3 regions of the Sporosarcina sp. FSL K6-5500 genome follow, and region 3 is predicted to be linked to each of the others. Evidence: predicted binding sites of a transcription regulator. Region 3 holds the regulator's gene; each other region holds the start of a gene.
What was found. Region 3 encodes CtsR, which represses protease genes until heat stress. Its sites were predicted from a motif close to ATGGTCAATAAAGGTCAAACA; they were not measured.
Positions count from the first base shown of each region.

Region 1: the regulator CtsR is predicted to act here: its motif matches at 1,118-1,138, upstream of MKX62_RS22995 (ATP-dependent Clp protease ATP-binding subunit).
Region 2: the regulator CtsR is predicted to act here: its motif matches at 1,271-1,291, upstream of clpP (ATP-dependent Clp endopeptidase proteolytic subunit ClpP).

Region 1 is NZ_JBBOTP010000001.1:4,767,502-4,769,832, forward strand. Features, by position in the region: gene MKX62_RS22995 (ATP-dependent Clp protease ATP-binding subunit) at 1-1,043, opposite strand, end outside; gene MKX62_RS23000 (DUF3219 family protein) at 1,352-1,648, shown strand; gene MKX62_RS23005 (MalY/PatB family protein) at 1,877-2,331, opposite strand, start outside.
Region 2 is NZ_JBBOTP010000001.1:2,520,984-2,523,314, reverse strand. Features, by position in the region: gene MKX62_RS12095 (LemA family protein) at 1-387, opposite strand, end outside; gene clpP (ATP-dependent Clp endopeptidase proteolytic subunit ClpP) at 567-1,187, opposite strand; tRNA gene MKX62_RS12085 (tRNA-Arg) at 1,378-1,449, shown strand; gene MKX62_RS12080 (hypothetical protein) at 1,590-1,796, shown strand; gene MKX62_RS12075 (hypothetical protein) at 1,990-2,331, shown strand, end outside.
Region 3 is NZ_JBBOTP010000001.1:1,907,076-1,909,406, reverse strand. Features, by position in the region: gene MKX62_RS08825 (protein arginine kinase) at 1-486, opposite strand, end outside; gene MKX62_RS08820 (UvrB/UvrC motif-containing protein) at 476-1,030, opposite strand; gene MKX62_RS08815 (CtsR family transcriptional regulator) at 1,063-1,533, opposite strand.

The DNA of each region.
Region 1 (2,331 bases), 2.9 Mb from region 3:
GCTGCTTGTTCTTTTTCTTGAATGATTTCGCCGAGACGCATACCAATTGAATCTAAATCTGAATTAGTGGTGACATGTGTAAGGTTTAAACGTGACCCGACTTCATCCATCAAGTCAATCGCTTTGTCCGGTAAAAAACGATCTTGAATATAGCGTTGTGATAAGGTAACAAAAGCTTGCACCGCTTCATCTGTATAGCGTACTTCATGGAAATTTTCGTAACGTCCTTTTAACCCGTTTAAGATTTTAATCGTATCTTCTGCAGATGGTTCCTTGACGATAATCGGTTGGAACCGACGTTCAAGTGCAGCATCTTTTTCGATTTGACGATATTCTTTCAATGTCGTTGCCCCAATGAGTTGCAAGCCCCCCCGTGCTAAGGCTGGCTTCAAAATATTGCCGGCATCCATTTGCGATCCTTCTGTTGAACCTGCACCAACGAGCAAGTGAATTTCATCGATGAATAAAATTACATCTGTTCGTGCTTGAAGTTCTTCAATTAGTTGTTTCATCCGCTCTTCAAACTGACCACGAATGCCCGTATTGGTAACAAGTGAAGCAACGTCTAATAAGTACACTTCTTTATTCAGTAGTTTCATCGGTACATCGCCTTCGAGGATTTTTACTGCGAGCCCCTCGGCGATTGCTGTTTTACCAACTCCAGGCTCACCTATTAGCACTGGGTTGTTTTTATTTCTTCTATTTAGCGTTTCGATGACACGTCTCACTTCTTGATCACGTCCGATGACCGGGTCAATCAGTCCTTTTCTTGCTTCGTCTGATATATTTTTACCAAGTTGGTCTAACAAACCGTTGCCGTGACCTTCTTCTGTTTGCTTTGTTTGAGTTTTTGCCTGTTGGCCACCGTTTGCTTTGGAAAAGTGATTCGCATTGTCACTAAATGACGGCATCTTGCCTGCCTGTAATTGACCTTGGATTTCTTGAAAGCACGTAAGACACATATTGATGTGCATACCTTGCTGATTCACTTGAAATCTTAAACTCATCGTCGCTTCGTTTTTACCACAATGTTGACACTGCATATTCGTTTCCTCCCTTTATCTTCATTTATCTATCCCGCTTGGCTTTGACTATATTTGATCTATGAATTTATTGTACACTGACCTTTTTTGACTTTCAAGAAACTTGCTTGAATGTCTTTGATTTCCCCAATGAATCCTCATGCCCAAACAGAGTTTCAACATTTGGGATTAGTATCGTATGAAGCTGGGCAACCGCAACAAGTCTAAATTGTGTATACCGAAAGTATGCGTGCTTACAAAACAATAATGTCTAGTGTATCATTGACTTTTCAAGTCAATACCTAGAAATTGAAATAGGAGTGATTCTCTTGACGAGTAAAATTATTTTAAATGACAAAGTAATTCATTTATGTAGTTATGAAGACGAAAAAGTAAATGGATTATATAAAGTTTCAGTTGAATTTAACGTAACAAGTGATGATTACCATGACATTACAACTTTACTTTACAATGGAACTTTTGACGTGAATATTCCTGAGCAAGACTTACTTTTTAGAGGAACGATTCATAATTATTCTACTTCCATTACAAATTTGTACGTAAAAGATCAAATCGGAAAGTTTAAATTGACTTTGTTAGAAGTGAGTCATAAAGAAGAGGAGTAGAATGGAGTTTAACGAGATTAAGCATATTTGATCAGTTCCCGTTCTCTTTAAATAAAAATCGGTACCTATGCAACAAATAACAACGAACAATTCATACAATTACATAAGAATTTATATGACACTAGATATTGAAAAAAATACCTAGCCCGTGCCTAATAAACATGTAATTATAGTGGATTACCAGAATTGTTCCATGCATAGGTACCTGATATATATTTTAGTCAGGATTTATAACCGCAATTGAATGATCGCTTCTTTCATTTGTTGAGCTGCTTTCTCTACTGTTGAGCGAGAGCAAGCAAGGTTCATACGGACAAATCCTTCGCCTCCAGGGCCAAAGACATACCCTTGATTTAAAGCGACTTTTGCTTTAGAGAGGAACAGTTTTTCCAACTCTTCGGGCGTGAGTCCCAATTCCCGACAATCAATCCAAGCCAGATAAGTCGCTTCTAATGGTAATACTTTTAATACGGGTAAATTGGATTTGAAATACTTCGTAATGAAGTGCAAATTTCCTTCAACATAGTCAAGAACTTCCTCCAGCCATTGTCCACCGTAATTATACGCGGCCTCTGTGGCAAGAGCACCAAATGAGTTCGACATTGTAACAGCGTATTTATCGCCTTCCATTACAAACTTCTCTCGTAGCGCTTTATTGGAAATTATGATATTCGATGTTTGTA
Region 2 (2,331 bases), 610 kb from region 3:
GGCCAGTTCATCCATCAGCTTAGTGAAATTTTCATTTGCTTTTAAATCAGGATAATTCTCGACGACGACAAGGAGACGACTAAGCGCACCCGATAAGTCAGCGTTTGCATCCGCTTGTTCTACGGGCCCATTTGCTCCGGCAAGTCTTGCACGGGAATCTGCAATGTCACTGATAATCTCTTTTTCATGGCTCGCGAAACCTTTAACCGTGCTTACCAAGTTCGGTATCAGATCGAGCCTCCGTTGTAGTTGATTTTCAACTTGTGCATACGCCTGGTCCACATCTTCTTCTAAATTAACGAATTTGTTATAACTTGGAACCAGTATCATAGCCAAAACTGCAAGTATGATTACGATTACCGCAATTGGTCCTAAAACTTTTTTCATGTTAACACTCCTCACGAGTTAGTTACTTTCATTTACCCTCTCGAACACCGTGTCGAAACTTTTTCTACAGTAGTATATACAGTATGACGATTGAAAAGGTTTCATTTATTCTAAGGCAACGTTTTTTTATAGCCACAAAAAAACGGCTTCCCATAATGGAAAGCCGACTTTTGTAGAACTTATTTAGATTCAGGTTTAGTTTTAGCTCCGTCTTTCATGTCACTGCGTGTAATAATATGGTCAATTAAACCATATTCTTTCGCACGTTCAGCTGTCATAAAGTTGTCGCGGTCCGTATCTCTCGCAATTACTTCAACCGATTGGCCAGTACGTTCAGCAAGAATCAAGTTTAGTTTTTCACGAGTGAAAAGGATATGTTTTGCAGCAATTTCAATTTCTGTTGCTTGCCCTTGTGCTCCACCTAATGGTTGGTGAATCATTACTTCTGCGTTAGGAAGCGCATAACGTTTCCCTTTAGTACCCGCCGCTAGTAGGAACGATCCCATAGATGCAGCCATCCCCATACAAATTGTTTGGATGTCAGGTTTGATGAATTGCATTGTGTCAAAAATCGCCATACCAGCAGTGACGCTTCCCCCGGGACTATTAATGTAGATGGAAATATCTTTATCCGGATCTTCTGCTTCTAAAAATAGGAGTTGAGCAACGATAGAGTTCGCAACGTTGTCATCGATTCCACTTCCAAGCATGATAATACGGTCTTTCAATAGACGTGAATAGATGTCGTAAGCACGCTCACCGCGGCTAGTCTGTTCAATTACTGTAGGTATTAGATTCATTCTATTTCCTCCTTCAAGCTGGATAGTGTTGTCTACCTATTGAAACATAACTTCGTTTCAACTGTAACTTTATCATACATAGTATGGTCAACGAAGGTCAAATATAACGCTTTCAAAATAAGCATTGCATTCATTGAGCTACACCAGTATAATAAATCTAGTCTGCTGCAAAAGTTAGCCGATTTGTAACGCCCTCGTGGTGCAACGGATAGCACGTGAGCCTCCGAAGCTTAAGATGTGAGTTCGATTCTCGCCGAGGGCATATGATTACAACAATTTTACCCGTCATTGTTCATTCAATGGCGGGTATTTTCTATTCCCAATCACCACGTCATACTACCACGAATTCAAAACGCACCGGTTACAGTCATCCGCAGAAAGAATTGACGGGGTGATGAGAATATGAAAAAACGAAACCAAATTGATTCAGCGCTATTAAACGACATTCTAAGGGTTACCAATCAAGCCAAGCCGCAAACAATTCTATCGACCCAATCAGCCATTGACGAATTCCACCGATTCAACATGGCGAAAGGTTTGTCGGAATGGACAATTTCATCTTATGCAAAGGAAACAAAAACGTTCAACCTTTCGTTGTTTGCGTTATAAATGCATGATGTAAAGAAATATCGAGAGCGTGCTGGCAATGCGAAAGATGTCCAATTTTCACCGCATGAAGAACGACTAGCCGAGATAATAATCGTATTCATCCACAGAAAAATTCACATGGAATCGAACTTATATGAATCAGACTTTTCAAAATGGCGACTAAGCAATATATATTCTAGGAGGAAAAAACATTATGATCATCACACTTTTCTTATGGGGATTAGGGTTAACAGCAATAGCAGCAGTTATCGTAACGATTATAAAAGAAATCGATGGCTCTATTGGTAGGGGCAAGGCCAAGAAGACGCTAGAAAATGTATTGGTGGAACATAAGATAGTGGACTATTACTGGGAGCAATTTGAAGATGGTCAGATACTTCTGCACGATAGGACTTATGGTAGCTTTTATGTAATAGGAAGCAACGGTGGCGCTATTGGAATGTGGTATACAAACATACTGAACGTTGAATTAGTCATTGATGATTCAGTTGCATATCAATCTTCATTAACAAGCGCAACAGGTAGAGCAATTGTT
Region 3 (2,331 bases):
CAAATAACCAAAGTCTTCATCAAAAGCATACGGCAGTTCTTTTTCAAGGTAATCGTCAACCTGATCAGCCTGTTTATAGGCATCCTCAAGCTGTAACCCAGGATAGATGCATTGAATGCGGATATGGTCCTCCTCATTCACCATGACACTTATGGTCTCGTCTTCTGATAGAAGAACTGCGCCATGCCTGTCAGGAATTGCGAGTTGCGGACTGATCAGATGTTTTTCAACAAGTACTTGGCGTTCCAATGCAGGTAGATCGGACATCTTAGTATAGGAATAGCCACTTTGCATGGTATCAAGCAAAACACCCGTAACCGCTCTGTCTACCGCCATCGCTTCTTCTTCAGTGAACGCGATAGGAAAACGATAGCCTGTCAAGTTGCGTGCAAGTCGAATTCGCGTCGACATAACGATGTCCGAGTGCTCTCCGTAAGCAGTCATCCAAGGGGTTACCGCATCACGCATGAATTTTTCAATCGACATCGTTTTCTTCACCTCCAAGGGAAAGGTGTTGCTTTAGTGTATTCGCTTCATCACGCAAAGCTGCCGCTTCTTCAAAATGCTCAGCTTCTACAGCTTCTTTCATCTTCACTCGGATCTCTTCAATTTTCTTTTTAACTGCATATATTTCATTAAATGAAACCGGTACTTTCCCGGTATGAGTTGAATGGCCATTGTGAAGCTTGCCAAAAACTTGCGGTAAGCTGCCACGAAATGTGTCATAACAGTCGGCACAGCCAAACTTCCCAATATCAAGGAACTTCGGAAACGTTAAACCACATGAGGGACATTCGGGTCCTTCAAACGACTCTCCCCGCGTTTGCGGTTGTGCCTGGAAAGGATCAGAACCGCTAAACCAGTGAGATAGGAACTGCTGAATGGACAACGGCTCTTGATTGGGGTCGAAATGGAATGTTTGTGATTGAAATGCGCATTTCTCACATAAATGGCGTTCCAGCGATCCGACTACACTTTCTTGCGTAATCGTAATGGACGCAGTTCGTTCTTTACAATTTTCACATATCATCGAAAGCCACCTCATATCAGTTGGATTGGTGATTAGTTACGCTGTTCGTAAATAAGCGTCAAGAGCATTGCTTGTAAAATGCGTGCACGCATGATATCGCGGTCTGGAAGTGGCTGATGGATAGTTCTTCTATCAACCGCAGCAAGAATGAGCTTTGATTCGCGCTCCGTTATGACTTCTTCTTCAATTAGTCTGTAAACAACATCTAAAGCCATCGTATAAGAGGCTCCCGATTGGATACCGCCTAAAATATGTTCTATCAATTCTTTACGGGAATTCGCCTGAACGCGGAAAATACGTATGTAGCCACCGCCTCCACGCTTCGATTCAACCGCATAACCACGCTCCGCCGTGAAGCGGGTCTTAATAACATAATTGATTTGAGACGGGACGCACTGGAACTTTTCAGCGACTTCATTGCGCTTAATTTCGATGGTTCCACACTGTCCCTCTTCGATTATTGCTTTCAAATATCCTTCAATAATGTCGGAAATGTTTCTCATACCCTCACCTCTTTCATACGGGGGATAAGCCGTTGACTTTGACTATCTTTGACTTGATTGTACATGATATTCCGCATGTTCCGCAATCGATACGCACCAGACTTAACAAGTATCGGCATGTGACAATACGTTTTAACCGTACGAAAAAACAAAAGCGGAAGCGCCTGTTCAGAAGCATAGGAGTTCGGACGTGGAATAGCTCCTTTTGCAGGTTATCCACTGTACGAGACTTTATAGTTTTCTATATATGTTGAACAGAGGAATACGATGTATACGCTTTACAAGGGCTTTTTGGAGGCCGCTGAAAAGTCTAATACTTGGACTCCTATCAATACCGCTTCGACGCTTTGTGGATGCCTCCCGCGATAAGCCAGAAAGAAGATCCCTTTCAGTCTTATCGCTCCGGCTACCACGAAGATGCGCCTTCGCTGGATGGTCAATGTGAGAAAGAGCATTTCATTATCTGTGATGAAATCTGCAAGTTGGAGTACGTCTTTCTTGACTATAAGTAGTATCAACTAGTAATCACATTATAGTCTCGGCATATACATCTCAAAACCACATTTCTCTCGATAATAAACACCCTAGTGCAGGCGCGGCAACGGGCTCGCCAAAGCGCCAAGCGTTCTACAATCCACACCCCGAATTAAGAAGCCACTGAAAAAGTTCTTTTTTAATAGTAAGAACTAGTTGATTGTAGTGAAGAGCGGCGACTCCAGCGGGAACAGCGCGAGCTGAAGACCCCACAGGAACGCAGTGACGAGGAGGCTGAAGCCGTGCCCGCGGAAAGCGTCCGCT